DNA from 2 places in the Weizmannia acidilactici genome. Region 1 is predicted to be linked to the other one. Evidence: riboswitches for the same ligand, from Rfam matches in the RefSeq annotation. Region 1 holds a riboswitch; the other holds the start of a gene.
What was found. A riboswitch is a leader RNA that binds a small molecule or an ion and turns the genes downstream of it on or off. The one in region 1 is predicted to bind lysine.

Region 1 (8,904 bases):
TCATTCCAGCTTGTGATTTTTTTGCCGCCCAGCATGCTCGAATTGTACACAATCCCGACCGTGCCCCAGAAGTAAGGAACGGAATACTTATTTCCCGGGTCAAACGATAAATTGAGAAACCGCGGGTCAATATACTTTAAGTTTGGCAATTTAGAATGGTCGAGCGGGATTAAAAGGTGCTCTTTTTTCATTTTCTCTATCATATATTCAGACGGGACCGCAACATCAAACGTCGTGCCGCCCTGAGAAATTTTTGTCATCATCGCTTCGTTGGAATCGAAAGTTTGGTAGATGACTTTGATGCCGGTCTGCTTTTCAAATTTTTTGATCAAAGCCGGGTCGATATAGTCCCCCCAGTTATAAATCGTCAAAGTGTTGCCGCCGGCGTAGCCTTCCGTTTTGTTCAAGCGGACCGTGAGAAACTGCAAGGCAAGCGCGACAACGAGAACCGCGGCGAAAGCGCGCACCAATTGTTTCATTTTCTTACCCCCATTCCGTTTGTGCGGGCCTGACGCTGATTAATCAGGTAGTACCCGATCACAAGGATTATGGAGAAGAAAAAGAGCAGCGTCGACAATGCATTGATTGTCAGCGAAATCCCCTGGCGCGCCCGCGAATAAATTTCAACGGAAAGCGTGGAGTAGCCGTTGCCCGTGACGAAAAAAGTGACGGCAAAATCATCGAGCGAATACGTCAGGGCCATGAAAAAGCCGGCAAAAATCCCCGGTGTAATATACGGGAGAATGACTTTTGACAACACGTCCCACTGGCTTGCCCCGAGGTCGCGCGCCGCATCGATCAAAGTCGGGCTCATTTCCTGCAATTTCGGCAGCACCATCAGCACCACAATCGGGATGCAAAAAGCGATGTGCGAAATCAAAACGGATGTAAACCCAAGCTTGATCCCCGCAATCGTAAACAAAATCAGGAAAGATGCGCCGATAATGACATCCGGGCTGACAATGAGCACATTATTGAAAGACAGCAGCGTGTTTTTCGTCCTTCTTCTTTTCACAAAGCGGATGGCGAGGGCCCCCATCACGCCGATGACGGTCGAAATCGCGGAAGCAAGAAGCGCAATGACAAGCGTATTGATGACAATAATCATCAGCCTTGTATCGTGGAACACTTCTTTATACCATTCCCAGGTGAAGCCGGTAAAATCATGCATATTGCCGGCCTTATTAAATGAATAGTACATTAAGTAGAAAATCGGCGCGTAAAGGACAATAAAGACGAAGATCAGATAAAGGTTTGACAGTTTCCATTTTCTTTTCATGTTCACCCCTCACTTCCGATTTCCTGTCAGGATCATGATGATGACCATCGCAATGATCAAAAAGACGGCAATCGCAGAACCCATACCCCAGTCCTGCGTGACGAGGAAATGCTCTTCAATCGCAGTGCCGAGCGTAATGACGCGGTTTCCGGCAATCAGGCGCGTAATCATAAAGAGCGACAGGGACGGGATAAAAACGGCCTGGCATCCCGATTTGACGCCGTCCAACGTGAGCGGAAATACGACGCGGCGGAAAGTGGTCCATCTCGATGCCCCGAGGTCGCGCGCCGCATCAATAAATACCGGATCCAATTCTTCCAGGGCGTTATAAATCGGCAAAATCATAAACGGAATAAAAATATAGGTTGAAACAAATAAAAAGCTGAAATCGGTAAATAAAATCTGCTTTTGCCCGATGCCGATAAACTCCAAAAATGAATTGGCCGGGCCGAACGTGCCGAAAATGCCGAGGAACGCATATGCTTTTAACAGCAGGTTGATCCATGTCGGCAAAATGATAAGCAACAGCCACAGCTGCTTATGCCGGGATTTTGTCAAAAGATACGCGGTCGGATACGAAATGAGCAGCGTAAAAGCCGTAATTAAAAATGCGTACCAAAAAGAATTCAGCGCCATTTTCAAATAAACGGGCGTGAAAAATTTTTCATAGTTCACAAGTGACAAATGGCCTTCAATATCAAAAAAAGAATAATAGAGAATGAGCAGAATCGGCGCCACAACGAAGAGGACAATCCACAGCACGTACGGGACGAGGTATAAATTCCGCGCGTTAATTTTCATGACCCACCTCTTCGTACGTTTCCAGGCGTTTGTCAAATTCCTCTTCCGTTTCGCCGAATCTCATGACGTGGATCGCTTCCGGGTCGAAATGGAGCCCTACCCACTCCCCAACTTTTGCTTTTTTCGTGGAGTGGACAAGCCACTCATTCCCCTCTTCGTCGTAGCAGCAAATTTCATAATGTACGCCGCGAAACAGCTGCGTATCGACTCGCACTTTCAATTTCCCTTTTTCCGGGCTTGTCATTTCCAAATCTTCCGGGCGGATGACAATTTCAACCGGCTCGTTTTTGTCAAAGCCGCGGTCGACGCACTCAAACTGCCGCCCGTTGAATTCGACAAGACAGTCGCGGATCATCTTGCCCGGGAGGATATTCGATTCGCCGATGAAATCCGCGACAAAGCGGTTGATCGGTTCATCGTAAATATCGGTCGGCGTGCCACTCTGCTGGATTTTTCCATTATTTATGACAAAAATCTCATCACTCATCGCCAGCGCCTCTTCCTGGTCGTGCGTGACAAAAATAAAGGTAATGCCGAGTCGGCGCTGCAGTTCTCGCAGTTCGTACTGCATCTCCGTCCGCAGTTTCAAATCGAGGGCGGAAAGCGGTTCGTCCAGCAAAATCACTTCCGGTTCATTGACGATCGCGCGCGCAATGGCCACGCGCTGCCGCTGCCCGCCCGACATTTCGCTGATTTCCCTGTTTTCATAGCCTTCGAGATTCACAAACTTCAGCGCTTCTTTTACTTTTTGGTCAATGGCGGCCTGCTTCATTTTTTTAATGCGCAGCCCGAATGCGACGTTTTCATACACATTTAAATGCGGAAATAAGGCATAATCCTGGAAAACGGTGTTCACCTGGCGCCGGTCGGCCGGCACATCGTTGACAATTTTTCCGTTAAAGTAAATATTGCCATTTGTCGGCCCTGTAAATCCGGCAATCAGGCGCAGGATCGTCGTTTTCCCGCATCCGGACGGGCCGAGCAAGGTGTAAAATTTTCCGCGTTCAATTTCAAAACTGACATCGTCCAAAACGGCGGGATCGTCATCGTATTGCTTGGTGACATGTTCAAAACGAATGATGATATTGCTGTCCATCGCTGTCCTCCTCTTTGTTTTTACAGATGATTAACGGATACGGGCATCACCAGGCAAAATGCTTACAGGTAAGATTCCGTGGCAACAAGCAGGAGCCTTGACCGCCCGTTTGCACCATTCACGATCTGGTGCTCATCCGACGCATGGTAGTAAATGGCCTCACCCGCTTTTGCACGGTATATGCGTTTGCCAAGCCTCACCATAATCCGGCCTTCCAACACATAAGCAAATGTCTCCGATAAAGAAGGCTCAAATGTTTTAAATTCCCCTTTTTCCTCGAGCGTCAACAAAATCGGTTCCATTTCCTTTTCATTGGATTCCGGCACAAGCCACTGGATTTTGTAGCCGCGCTCTTCATCCGCATAATCGGTCTGGTCGTCTTCCCCGTATACAACTTTCTGCTCGCGCTCTTCCTCATCGAAAAATTCTTTCGGAGTGCAGCCAAGCACTTCCAAAATATTGAAAAATGTGTCGATTGACGGTGAACTCAAATCTCTTTCCAGCTGTGAAATATAACCTTTGCTTAAGTCGGTACGTTCCCCCAGTTCTTCCTGGGTCAGGCCTTTTTTCAACCGTAAATTTTTAATCTTTTTGCCTATTTCCATCATAAAACCTTCCATACTGTTTAACATTTGTAAACTTCTAAACAATAAAGTTTTACAAAAGTAAACTAAAAGTTTACTATCAACTGTATTATACAAAAAAGCACTTAAATGTCCAGCAATTTTTATGTGGGGCTATTTGATAAGCGGATCCCTCACGGACAACGACAATCTTTTAACAGAGCCTTCTCTCCGGCAAAAACAGCCTGGCAATCCTTCCCTATTGATTTTCCGTCAAAAACGAATATAATAAAAATAGTACTTCAATTGAATAAAAATCCTCATCAAATCCGGTGAGGTAGAGGTCGCAGCTTTTATGAGTAAGTTGGGTGAGACACGGGTAAAGTTAAGGACCCCGATTGAAAGGAAAAGCTGCCGAAATGTGGCGGAGGATCCCGGACCGCCATGTTGGGGCTGTTTCCGAACAGGAACAGAACTGTCACATATGCGCTAATCCTCTCGCATATGTGTTGAGCTATCTACGGAAGGTATGATGGAGGGTATATGCGACATGCCGCTGGTCTCCACGACCGCGGCATTTTTGTTTATTCCCTGCTCCTTCCCATCACAAAAAGGAGTGTATCAACATGGATGACATCTATAAAGGGCAAAGCACTGCAGCCGGAACAGGACCGGTTGCCATTCCGAAAACAGGAGAAGTTACGGAGCTGAAACGGAAGTTAAAATCCCGCCACCTGACGATGATTTCGCTCGGCGGATCGATCGGGACGGGGCTGTTTTTGGCAAGCGGCGGCGCGATCCACAGCGCAGGGCCGGGCGGAGCGCTTTTGGCCTATTCGTTAATCGGCGTCATGGTGTTCTTTTTAATGACAAGCCTCGCGGAAATGGCGGCGTATATGCCGGTTGCCGGGACATTCAGCACGTATGCGACAAAATTTGTGGACCCTGCATTGGGATTCGCGCTCGGCTGGAATTACTGGTACAACTGGGCAATTACGATTGCGGCCGAATTGTCGGCGGCCACGATTATTATGAAGTTTTGGTTCCCGCACACGCCTTCCATTGTATGGAGCGCGGCATGCCTTGTCATTATGTTTTTATTAAATTACTTGTCTGTAAAAGGATTTGGGGAAGCGGAATACTGGTTTTCCATCATTAAAGTCGTGACCGTGATCGCTTTTATCGTGGTCGGTGCTTTGATGATTTTCGGCATTATGGGCGGCAAAGCGATCGGCTTCCACAACTTCACTGTCGCAGACGGCCCGATCCACGGAGGATTTTTGGCCGTGCTCGGCATCTTTATGGCAGCCGGCTTCTCTTTCCAGGGAACGGAGCTGCTCGGAGTTGCGGCCGGCGAGAGCGTGGAACCGAAGAAAACGATTCCGCATGCGGTGAAATCCGTGTTTTGGAGAATCTTGCTCTTCTATATTTTGGCGATTTTTGTCATCGGCCTGTTGATCCCGTTTACGGATTCGAAATTAACGGCCGACGACATTACGATGAGTCCGTTTACGATTGTGTTCCAGCGCGCCGGGGTTGCGTTTGCGGCGTCGGTCATGAATGCGATTATTTTAACCGCCGTGCTATCCGCCGGAAACTCCGGCATGTATGCTTCAACGCGGATGCTTTGGGATTTGGCACGTGACGGAAAAGCGCCGAAATTCCTCGCGAAGCTGAATAAACGCGGCGTCCCGGTAAATGCTTTGATTGTCACTTCCCTTGTCGGCACGCTGGCATTTCTCGCTTCCTTTTTCGGCGACGGGGCAGTGTACAACTGGCTGCTGAACGCATCCGGCATGTCCGGTTTTATCGCATGGCTCGGCATTGCCATCAGCCATTACCGTTTCCGCCGCGCTTATGTCGCGCAAGGAAAGGATTTAAATGATCTTCCTTACCGTTCGAAATGGTTCCCGTTCGGCCCGATTTTCGCGTTTACCGTTTGTGCGCTTGTCATTCTCGGCCAAAATTATTCCGCATTTTTAGGTAGCCACATTGACTGGAAGAGCGTGCTTGTCTCTTACATCGGACTTCCGATCTTTATCGCTGTGTGGCTCGGCTATAAATTTGCGAAGAAAACAAAAATGGTTTCGTTGCAGGAATGCGATTTGAGAAGAGAACAATAATGTTGGTAAAAACCCGCGGGAAGGTACCGCGGGTTTTTTTGCGGAGCAACCCGGACCTACATATTATAAAAATCAGAAGGTTATCATTTTATATAATAATAGAAAATTATTTTTTAAAATTAGAGGAAAAACCGTTGTCTCATGCGGTTTTTCCTCTGAATTTATTATTTTAAAATATAATTTTGGAAATAAATTTATCTTTATTTTTTTTTAGTTTTACGCTAATATTTATTCTATCGTGTTCATTCCGTTCATATTCCAGCACTTATTTTTCAGTCAATTCCAACAATTTATATTTCAATAAGGAGGCAATTGAATGTCAGCAATCATAGATAGGAAAAAAATCCTGGAGACTGTGCCCCAGACAGGATTTTTCGGTCATCCGAAGGGATTGTCGACACTCTTCTTTACAGAGTTTTGGGAAAGATTTTCATACTACGGTATGAAAGGGATCCTCATTTATTACATGTACGACCGCCTGAAAAACGGCGGATTGGGCCTGGACCCTACGACCGCCGCATCCATCGCATCCATTTACGGTGCGCTCGTCTACATGTCGGGGATTATCGGCGGCTGGGTCTCTGACCGCCTGCTCGGTTCCGTGAAAACTGTTTTTTACGGCGGGGTGCTCATTATGCTCGGGCACATCGCACTGGCCATTCCGGCGGGGTTCCCGGCACTCATCGTTTCGATGGTGCTGATCGTGCTCGGCACCGGGTTATTGAAGCCGAACGCCGCTTCAACCGTCGGGGAATTATACGATGAGAAAGACTTGCGCCGCGACTCGGGATTCAGCATTTACTATATGGCTGTCAATTTAGGTGCGTTCCTTGCGCCGTTAATTGTCGGAACTGTCGGCCAAAAATACAATTACCATCTCGGTTTCAGCATCGCAGCTGTCGGTATGTTTTTAGGCCTCGTCGCTTTTTCGACAACGCGGAAAAAATATCTCGGCCTGGCGGGTTCTGTTGTACACAATCCGCTGACGCCGGATGAGAAAAAATCCACCTTTATGAAAATCGGATTGGGCACCATAGGTTTGATCATTATTTTGGCTGCCACGATTCCTACCGGGATATTAAACCTGGACCGCTTTATCACATTGGTCAGCATTTTAGGTTTCTTGATCCCGGCATGGTATTTCGTCATGATGTATTTCAGCAAAAAATCAACACGGGATGAACGTTCGCGCCTGTTGGCTTATATTCCACTGTTTATCGCGTCCATTGTGTTCTGGGCGATTGAAGAACAAGGTGCGAGTCTGCTTGCCGTTTATGCGGACAAGCGGACACAGCTCGATTTCGGCGGCTTCCATATCCTGCCGTCCTGGTTCCAAACCTTGAACCCGCTGTTTATTGTTGTGTTTGCGCCGGTTCTTGCTTCATTGTGGATGAAACTGGGCGACAGGCAGCCGTCGACGCCGGTTAAGTTTTCATTCGGATTGATTTTTGCAGGGCTTTCCTTTATTGTGATGATGGCGCCGGCTTACTTTAACGGATCCCACACCCTTGTGAATCCGTTATGGCTTGTGCTGAGCTACTTCCTCGTTGTCATCGGGGAACTTTGCCTGTCGCCGGTCGGTTTGAGCGTATCGACGAAACTCGCCCCTGCCGCATTCTCGGCGCAAATGCTCAGCCTCTGGAACTTGTCGGATGCAGCGGCGCAAACGCTGAACGCGCAGCTTGTCAAAATGTATGACGCCAACCACGAAGTCATGTACTTCGGCGTTGTCGGCCTCATATCGGCTGTATTGGGCGTTTTCCTTCTGCTCTATACACCGGTCATCAAACGGCTGATGAGAGGCGTAAAATAAAAATCATCATTGAAAAAGGCCGAGGTGGTTATGCCCCGGCCTTTTTTCTGTTTTGGCCGGCCCGGGGGCACCTTTTTAAATTAAGATTGGAAAACAGGCGGCCAATCTCCTCTTCGTTTTTCCGGAATCGGCGGAAACCGCTGGAATATCGGCGGCCTTGTTCTTGAAATCGGCGGAGAGGTCAAAAATATCGGCGAAAAGATGCAAAAAATCGACGAAAGGAAGAAAACTAAGGGAAGTAGGACGTACCCATATTTGAAAAAACTTAAAAAACGGCGGTCAAATCTAAAACTCTGCCCGTCCCATTCCAACCGAAGGAAGAATCGGCGGAAACTCCGGAGAAATCAGCGGACTTAACCAATAAATCAGCGGTAAGATCAAAAATATCGGCGGGAAAATCAAGATATCGGCGCAGGGTAGAAACGCTGCCTCTTTTAAAAATGGCATCTCATTTTGATACCAAAAAAACCCGTTTGGAAAAACCATTTTCCAACGGGTTTTTTAAAAGCTTTTACTTTTTCCGCATCAGCCCATAGGCGATGGCGAGAAGAATGAACCATACTGGCGTGACAAACAAAGCGACGCGCGTATCTTCCGCAAAACCGAGAACGACTAGGACAAAAACAAAAAAGGCAAGCACAATCCAGTTGATCAATGGCGCGAGCGGCATTTTAAACGTGATTTTTGCCGCTTCTTCCGGCATATATTTCCGGAAACGCAGATGGGCAATCAAAATGACGCCCCATACCCATATAAAACAGATTGTCGCGATACTCGTCACAAGCGTAAATACTTTGTCAGGCAATAAATAGTTGAGCAGAACCCCGACGAGCAGGACAGCTGTCGAACCGAGCAGGGCGGGCGCAGGCACGTTGCGGTTGTTCAGCCGCTTAAACATTTTCGGTGCCTTCCCCTCATCCGCCAAGGTGTACAGCATGCGGCTTGTGCTGAATATGCCGCTGTTGCATGAAGAGGCAGCCGAAGTCAAAACGACAAAATTGATAATGCCTGCTGCAGCCGGTACGCCGATATCAGCAAACACTTTGACGAACGGGCTCGCATTCGGATTGACGCGATCCCAGGGATAAATCGACATAATTACGAAAAGTGCCCCGACATAAAACAGCAAAATCCGCAGTGGAATTTGGTTAATGGCCCGCGGCAGCGTTTTCGACGGATCTTCCGCTTCCCCGGCCGTCACGCCGACCAGTTCAATCCCGACGAAAGAA
Region 2 (8,904 bases), on a different contig from region 1:
TTATCTTTCGTTATAATAAAATGAGAAATGGGAATTTTCAAATACTATTAAAGTTGGAGTGATGCAAATGTCAGAAAAGCCGTGGCTGTCCCAGTATCCACCGGAAATCCCGACTTCCATTGAGTATGAGCGCAAACCGGTCTGTGCTTTTTTGACCGAAGCGGCAGAATGCTATCCCGAAAAGAAGGCGCTCCATTTCATAGGAAAAGAAATGTCGTACCGGGAAGTATATGAGTCCGCGCTGAAATTTGCCCGGTATTTAAAAAAATCGGGGTGGAAAAGGGCGACAGGGTTGCGGTCTTGATTCCGAATTCTCCGCAGGCGGTGATCGGTTTTTACGGTGTCCTTTATGCAGGGGGCGTTGCTGTCATGACAAACCCGCTCTATACGGAAAGGGAGCTTGAATACCAGCTGAAAGACTCCGGTTCCAAGGTAATTTTGACGGTTGACTTTTTATATCCAGTTGTGGCAAAAGTTTTTCGAAAAACTGATCTCAAGCACATTATTGTAACCGCTATCGAAGATTATCTGCCGTTCCCAAAAAATGTTCTATATCGTTTTATCCAAATGAAACAGATGGGTATTGCCGTACAGGTGAAACACGAAACCCACCAACATTTGCTGAAAAGGATTTTACAGGAAGAAAAAGCGGAGCCGCTGGACATTCCGTTCGACTTTGAAGAGGACCTGGCGATACTCCAATATACATGCGGCACAACTGGCGTGCCAAAAGGGGTTATGCTGACGCACAAAAATCTCATTGCGAACGCGGCGATGTGTGGCGCCTAGATGTATAAAGCGAAAAAAGGGGAAGAAGTCGTGCTCGGCTTGCTTCCGTTCTTCCATGTGTATGGCATGACAACCGTGCTGATCCTTTCTGTCATGCAGGGCTTCAAAATGATATTAATCCCGCGTTTTGACGGAGGATCATTACTGAAAACGATCGAAAAACAGCGTCCGACAATGTTTCCCGGTGCACCGACGATTTATATCGGACTTTTGAACCATCCAAAAATCGGGCGATATGACTTATCATCGATCGAAGCGTGCATCAGCGGTTCCGCCCCGTTGCCGGTAGAAGTGCAGCAAAAATTTGAAGAAGTGACGGGCGGCAAGCTTGTAGAAGGGTACGGGCTCAGCGAATCTTCCCCCGTGACACACGCCAATTTTGTTTGGGGAAAACGCGTAAAAGGGAGCGTCGGTGTGCCATGGCCGGATACGGACTGCCGGATCCTCTCTCTGAAAGACGAAAAGCCTTTGCCGCCGGGCGAGGTTGGTGAGCTGGCAGTCAAGGGCCCGCAAGTTATGAAAGGCTACTGGAACAGGCCTGAAGAAACGGCGGAGGTGCTGAAAGACGGCTGGCTCTTGACAGGTGACTTGGCGTATATGAATGAGGAGGGTTTTTTCTATATCGTCGACCGTAAAAAAGATATCATCATTGCGGGCGGCTATAATATTTACCCGCGCGAAGTCGAAGAAGTGTTATACGAACATCCGGCTGTGCAGGAAGCGGTTGTCGCCGGGGTTCCGCATCCGTACCGCGGGGAAACGGTCAAAGCTTATATTGTGCTGAAAGAGAACATGACAGTGACGGAAAAGGAACTGGACCGATTTGCGCGCAAATATCTTGCGGCTTACAAAGTCCCGCGCATTTACGAGTTCCGCGATGAACTGCCGAAAACCGCAGTCGGCAAAATTTTGCGTCGCTCATTGGTTGCAGTAGAAAAAGAAAAGGTGGAAAATGGAGATGAGAAGATCAGTTAGCAAAACTTTTTTCAAAACAGCACTTGACAAGCGGGCGAATCATATATAATATAAAATTATGAATGAATGATCATTCATTTTAAATACAGCTGTTATCGAAATAGGTGTTCTAACTTATAGATGAAAAGATGAAAGGTGATAGTCCGTGAAAAAAAATAAACCGAAATACAAACAGATTATAGATGCAGCAGTGGTGGTTATAGCGCAACACGGCTATCATCAAGCTCAGGTGTCAAAAATTGCAAAACAGGCGGGGGTAGCAGACGGAACGATCTACTTGTATTTCAAAAACAAAGAAGACATCCTTATTTCTTTGTTTGAAGAAAAAATGCAATTATTTATTGAAAATATTTCTGATTTTATTGAAGGGGATTACAGCCCTTCCGAGAAATTGCTGAAAATGATCGAAAACCACTTCAAAATACTGTCAAGCGACCATAATTTGGCGGTTGTCACGCAATTGGAATTAAGGCAAACGAACAAAGATTTGCGGTTAAAAATCAACAGTGTGCTGAAAGAGTATTTGACGCTCGTTGACAAAATTATCCGCGAAGGGATGGAAACGGGAGAATTTGATCCGGAGCTTGATGTCCGGCTGGTGCGGCAGATGATTTTTGGGACAGTAGACGAAACGGTGACAACATGGGTGATGAACGAAGGAAAATACAATCTCGTTTCATTAGCTGCACCCGTCCATCACTTAATCATTAACGGCTGCGGCAGGAAAAAGGCGGTTTAGCTCCTGCCGGGCTTCCCATAAAAAGTGAGGGGGTAAAGACGGGATGGAATACATCACAGTAAAGCGCGAGAACGCGGTCGCCTGCATCGAAATCAACAGGCCGCCTGCCAATGCGCTCGCACAGGCGCTTTTAAAAGAATTTGCGGAAGCGCTTGACCAAATCGAAAATGATGCGGAAAGCCGGGTGGTGCTGATTTACGGTGTCGGGCGGTTTTTCTCCGCAGGTGCTGATATTAAAGAATTTGTCCAGTTGAGGGAAAGCGGCAGCTTCGATTCTCTGGCGGTTTCAGGCCAGAAATTGTTCGAAAAATTGGAAGCGTTCCCGAAACCGGTGATTGCAGCGATCCACGGCGCTGCGCTCGGCGGCGGTCTGGAACTGGCGATGGCCTGCCATATCCGCCTTGTAGCCGAGAATGCGAAGCTTGGACTGCCGGAGCTTCAGCTTGGGCTTGTGCCGGGATTTGCAGGGACGCAACGGCTTCCAAGGTATGTCGGGCCCGGCAAAGCATTTGAAATGCTGTGGACTAGTGACCCGCTTACCGGAACCGAAGCGGTGCAGTGGGGGCTGGCCAACCATGCTTATAAGGAAGAAGAACTGCTTTCGAAAGCGAAAGCGCTCGCGGGAAAAATCGCAAAGAAAAGCCCGCTTGCCTTAAAAGCGTCTATTGAACTTGTAAACTATGCAAAGACAAATGAATATGAAAAAGGCCTGCAGCAGGAATCCGCCCGTTTTAAAGAGCTGTTCGGCTCGGAAGACGGAGAAGAAGGCATCAAAGCCTTTATCGAAAAAAGGGAGCCCCGTTTTACCGGGAAATAAATTATTCCTTATTATGTATGTGCTTAAATTATTAAATTTTGAATATATTTGGGGAGGGACCGGCATGAACATCTTTGTTTTATTAAAAAGAACATTTGACACAGAAGAAAAAATTACGACTTCAAACGGCCGTATTCAGGATGATGGTGCGGAATATATTATCAACCCGTATGATGAATATGCCGTCGAAGAAGCCATCCAGCTTCGCGATGCGCACGGCGGAGAAGTGACCGTCGTAACGGTCGGTAATGAGGAAGCGGAAAAACAATTGCGGACGGCGCTGGCCATGGGCGCGGATAAAGCGGTGCTTATCAATATTGAGGATGATGTGGAATATAGCGACCAGGTGACAACGGCAAAAGTGCTTGCCCGATATTTAAAAGAGCAGGAACCAGATCTGATTATCGGCGGAAACGTCGCCATTGACAATGCTTCCGGCCAGGTCGGACCGAGGGTGGCGGATCTGTTGGGCATCCCGTACGTGACCACGATTACAAACTTGGAAATCGACGGGGACAAGGTAACCGTAACAAGGGATGTGGAAGGGGATTCAGAAATCATCGAAACAACGCTTCCGTTGCTTGTCACGGCGCAGCAGGGCTTAAATGAGCCGCGCTATCCCTCGTTGCCCGGCATTATGAAGGCAAAGAAAAAGCCGCTGGTAGAACTCGAACTCGATGACCTCGATCTCGAAGAAGACGACGTTGAGCCGAAAACAAAAACGATCGAAGTATATTTGCCGCCGAAAAAAGAAGCGGGGAAAGTGCTTGAAGGCGAAATCTCCGATCAGGTAAAAGAACTCGTCCAATTGTTGCATAACGAAGCGAAAGTCATTTAATTGAAATTGGTACTGGAGGGGAACAGAATGAGTCGAAAAGTATTGGTACTCGGAGAAGTCCGCGATGGATCGCTCCGCAATGTGTCTTTTGAAGCTATTGCCGCAGGGAAAACGGTTGCGGAAGGCGGGGAAGTAGTCGGTGTTTTAATCGGGGATTCCGTTCAAAATTTGGGCAAAGATATGATTCAATACGGTGCTGACCGTGTTGTAGTTGTGGAAGACGGGAATCTAAAAAACTACTCTTCAGACGGTTTTTCGCAGGCCTTCCTTGCCGTTGTTCATTCAGAAAATCCGGACGGCATCATTTTCGGACATACCGCGCTCGGCAAAGATTTGGCGCCAAAAATTGCAAGCAAACTGGATGCCGGCCTCATTTCGGACGCGACAATCGTAGAAGCGGCGGGCGAACATGTTGTCTTTACCCGGCCGATTTATTCCGGTAAAGCATTTGAAAAGAAAATCATTACAGACGGCATCATTTTCGCCACTATCCGCCCGAACAATATAAGCCCGCTTGAAAAAGATGAGTCCAGAACAGGGGATGTCCAAACGATTCAAGCGGAGATTAAAGATTTGCGAACCATTATAAAAGAAGTTATCCGTAAAGCGAGTGAAGGCGTTGACCTTTCTGAAGCGAAGGTGATCGTCTCCGGCGGCCGCGGCGTAAAAAGCGCGGAAGGCTTTAAACCGCTGAAAGAGCTTGCCGATGTGCTCGGCGGCGCGGTCGGGGCTTCACGCGGCGCATGCGATGCAGGCTACTGCGATTATTCCTTGCAAATCGGGCAAACCGGGAAGGTTGTTACTCCGGACCTGTACATTGCGTGCGGCATTTCGGGCGCGATCCAGCATCTGGCCGGCATGTCCAATTCAAAAGTCATTGTCGCCATCAACAAAGACCCGGAAGCCAATATTTTTAACGTGGCGGACTATGGCATTGTCGGCGACCTGTTTGAAGTCGTGCCGCTTTTGACGGAAGAATTCAAAAAATTAAAAGTCACGACGGCATAACCAAAAGGGCTTGGGCGGCAGATTCCCCTAGGCCCTGCTTTATGTTGGAAATTCATGCAAAAAGGGTATAAAATAATAAAATCATTACTGCATTTTTTGGGTGAATGATTCAAACATAACATTCGCATCATATGGAAAAGGATGATATACTTATCATCAGCAGTAATAGTTTGACTTAGGAGGGTTTTATCAATATGGCAATTACTCATGCAACTGACGCTACTTTCGAACAGGAAGTCAGCGAAGGTTTGGTTTTAACGGACTTTTGGGCAACTTGGTGCGGTCCGTGCAAAATGATTGCACCGGTTTTGGAAGAAATTGACGCAGAAATGGGCGACAAAGTCAAAATCGTAAAAGTGGATGTCGATGAAAACCAGGAAACTGCAAGCAAATTCGGGATTATGAGCATTCCGACGCTTGTCGTAATGAAAGACGGCAAACAGGTTGACAAAGTAATTGGTTACCAACCGAAAGAAGCTTTGGAAGAATTAGTGAAAAAACATTTATAATCCATGCATGTCGAATCCGGGTCAGAAATGGCTCGGATTTTTTACAGATCGCAATATTTGAGGTGAGAGAAATTGAACGATACCATCCGCAATAAACTCGCCCTCCTACCCGATCAGCCTGGCTGCTATTTAATGAAAGACAGGCAGGGGACCGTCATCTATGTTGGGAAAGCCAAAATTCTAAAAAATCGTGTCCGCTCTTACTTCACCGGTTCGCACGATGGAAAAACACAGCGGCTTGTGAGTGAGATCGAAGACTTTGAATATATTGTCACTTCATCCAATATCGAGGCCCTCATTCTTGAAATCAACCTGATCAAAAAGTATGATCCGAAATACAACGTCATGCTGAAGGACGACAAAACGTATCCGTATATCAAACTGACGCATGAACGGCATCCGCGCCTGATCACGACCCGGAAAGTGAAAAAAGATAAGGGAAAATATTTCGGGCCGTATCCGAATGTCCAAGCTGCTAACGAAACAAAAAAGCTGCTTGACCGGCTGTATCCTTTAAGGAAATGCACCAATCTCCCAGATCGCGTTTGCCTTTACTACCACATGGGCCAATGCCTGGCGCCGTGCGTGAATGAGGTCAAAGAAGAAACGTACAAAGAAATTACCGATGAAATCACCCGTTTTTTGAACGGGGGTTATACTGAAATCAAAAAAGAATTGGAGCAAAAAATGCATGCCGCCGCGGAAAGGCTGGAATTCGAGCGGGCGAAAGAATACCGCGATCAGATCGCCAATATTGAAATGACGATGGAAAAGCAGAAAATTACGATGACCGATTTTACCGACCGCGACATTCTCGGCTATGCGGTTGATAAGGGCTGGATGTGTGTCCAGGTGTTTTTTATGCGTCAGGGGAAGCTGATCGAACGGGATGTTTCATTGTTTCCGATTTACGATGAACCGGAAGAAGAATTTCTAAGCTATCTCGGCCAGTTTTATGCAAAACCGGAGCATATCAAGCCGAAAGAAGTGCTGATCACTGAAAAAGCGGACCGGGAACTGGCGGAACAGTTATTGGAAACAAAAGTGCTACAGCCAAAAAAGGGGCAGAAGCATGAACTCGTGCTGATGGCCGAAAAAAATGCCGCGATTGCCTTGAAAGAAAAATTTGCCTTGATTGAACGCGATGAAGAACGGACCATCAAAGCTGTCGAAAATCTCGGGGAAAAGCTCGGCATCTACACGCCGCACCGCATTGAAGCTTTCGATAACTCCAATATCCAGGGTACGAACCCTGTTTCGGCCATGGTCGTGTTTATTGACGGAAAAGCGGCGAAAAAGGAATACCGGAAATATAAAATTAAAACCGTGGAAGGGCCGGATGATTATGAATCGATGCGGGAAGTTGTCCGCCGCCGCTATACCCGCGCCCTGAAAGAAAAATTGCCGCTTCCGGATCTTATTATCATCGACGGCGGAAAAGGGCAGATTGATGCGGCAAGGGATGTGCTGGAAAACGAATTGGGGCTTAAGATCCCGATCGGGGGGCTGGCAAAAGACGAAAAGCACAATACTTCGCAGCTTCTGTTCGGAGATCCGCTCGAAATTGTGCCGCTTGACCGGAACAGCCAGGAATTTTATCTGCTCCAGCGCATTCAGGATGAAGTGCACCGTTTTGCCATTACGTTCCACAGGGAATTGCGCGGAAAATCCGCATTCCAGTCAATTTTGGACGACATCCCGGGCATTGGGCCGAAACGGAAAAAACAGCTGCTCCGGCATTTTGGATCCGTCAAAAAAATAAAAGAAGCCAAACCCGAAGAATTTATTGAAATCGGGATCCCACGGCCGGTTACTGAAATATTAATCAAAAAATTACAAGAATAGCCTAGCCGAAGTTTTCAGTTTGTGTTATAATCGTTGTAAAATTTCATATTGCTACTTTGTTAGGGGATTGTTGGCCGTTTATAATGCGGTACCGTTGCAGCGGCCGGCAGTTTTTCATCAGAGCATTTTCGTTCATGATAGAGGCGCGGGGCTTAAGAGTAAAGGGCCGGAGAAGATTGGGCTTCTGTGAAGGTTCTTGAAAGGAAGTTCCGCCGAAGTGAAAATGGCCTCAATGCCATTTTTGCTGGTTCTGTATTGAAGAAATCCAGAACTGTCAAGATGGAATATCTTGGAGCGCTATCTCATAAAAGTGACTGCGTACCCGCGTATTCAAAAGCAATGAGATATCCGTTCTCATTGCTTTTTTTGGTCGGGCAGGCCTTGCCGGTGCCAATACCGGAAAGGCGCAGTCAAATCGCTTTTGCTTTGAATGGTAGCCTCATACATCACAAATAGAAGAAGGTAGGCGGCATAATTGGGAATCATTGTTCAAAAATTTGGGGGAACTTCAGTCGGAAATGTGGAAAGAATCAAAAATACGGTGAACCGTATTATCGAAGAAAAAGAGAAAGGAAATGATGTTGTTGTCGTCGTTTCTGCCATGGGCAAGACGACCGACCAGCTTGTTTCTCTGGCAAATGAGCTTTCTTCCTATCCTGCAAAGCGGGAGATGGACATGCTTTTGTCCACCGGCGAGCAGGTAACCATTTCACTGGTTGCCATGGCATTAATTGACAGGGGCTATGATGCCGTTTCCTATACCGGTTGGCAGGCTGGCATCGTGACTGAAGCGGTGCACGGGAATGCCCGAATTTTGGAAATCCGCACCGATAAAATCAAATCCCATTTGGAAAAAGGGCAGATTGTGATTGTAGCGGGATTCCAGGGTGTTACCGAAGAGGGTGAAATTACGACACTGGGCAGGGGCGGTTCGGATACAACGTCGGTCGCGCTCGCTGCGGCATTGCATGCGGACCGCTGCATCATTTTTACGGATGTAACAGGCGTATTTACATCCGATCCGCGCTATATACCGAATGCCCGGAAGCTTCAGGCTATATCGTATGATGAAATGCTTGAGCTTGCGAATCTTGGTGCCGGCGTATTACATGCCCGGGCTGTGGAATTTGCCAAAAATTTCTCGGTTCCGCTTGAGGTCTGCTCCAGTTTGGAAAAAGTTGAAGGTACGTTCATTGAGGAGGAAGTTGCAGTGGAGAAAAATTTAATCGTCCGCGGTGTGGCATTTGAAGACGCCATTACAAGAGTCACTATTTTCGGGTTGGAGAACGGGTTCCGCAATTTATCGGATATTTTCACGATTCTGGCGGACCATCATATTGATGTGGACATCATTATCCAAAACCAGACGGCTGACAATAAAACT

Region 2: another riboswitch for lysine. It lies ahead of GBH70_RS06520 (aspartate kinase); the one in region 1 lies ahead of GBH70_RS04495 (amino acid permease).

Annotation. Positions count from the first base shown of each region.
Region 1 covers NZ_BKZR01000008.1:33,958-42,861, reverse strand. Annotated here, with positions in the region: gene GBH70_RS04520 (ABC transporter substrate-binding protein) at 1-479, opposite strand, end outside; gene GBH70_RS04515 (ABC transporter permease) at 476-1,279, opposite strand; gene GBH70_RS04510 (ABC transporter permease) at 1,289-2,080, opposite strand; gene GBH70_RS04505 (ABC transporter ATP-binding protein) at 2,070-3,176, opposite strand; gene GBH70_RS04500 (helix-turn-helix domain-containing protein) at 3,239-3,781, opposite strand; lysine riboswitch at 4,070-4,264, shown strand; gene GBH70_RS04495 (amino acid permease) at 4,366-5,862, shown strand; gene GBH70_RS04490 (peptide MFS transporter) at 6,179-7,675, shown strand; gene GBH70_RS04485 (amino acid permease) at 8,187-8,904, opposite strand, start outside.
Region 2 covers NZ_BKZR01000013.1:11,349-20,252, reverse strand. Annotated here, with positions in the region: partial or broken gene GBH70_RS06555 (AMP-binding protein) at 68-1,764, shown strand; gene fadR (fatty acid metabolism transcriptional regulator FadR) at 1,910-2,503, shown strand; gene GBH70_RS06545 (enoyl-CoA hydratase) at 2,547-3,320, shown strand; gene GBH70_RS06540 (electron transfer flavoprotein subunit beta/FixA family protein) at 3,385-4,158, shown strand; gene GBH70_RS06535 (electron transfer flavoprotein subunit alpha/FixB family protein) at 4,186-5,166, shown strand; gene trxA (thioredoxin) at 5,361-5,675, shown strand; gene uvrC (excinuclease ABC subunit UvrC) at 5,748-7,520, shown strand; lysine riboswitch at 7,651-7,828, shown strand; gene GBH70_RS06520 (aspartate kinase) at 7,996-8,904, shown strand, end outside.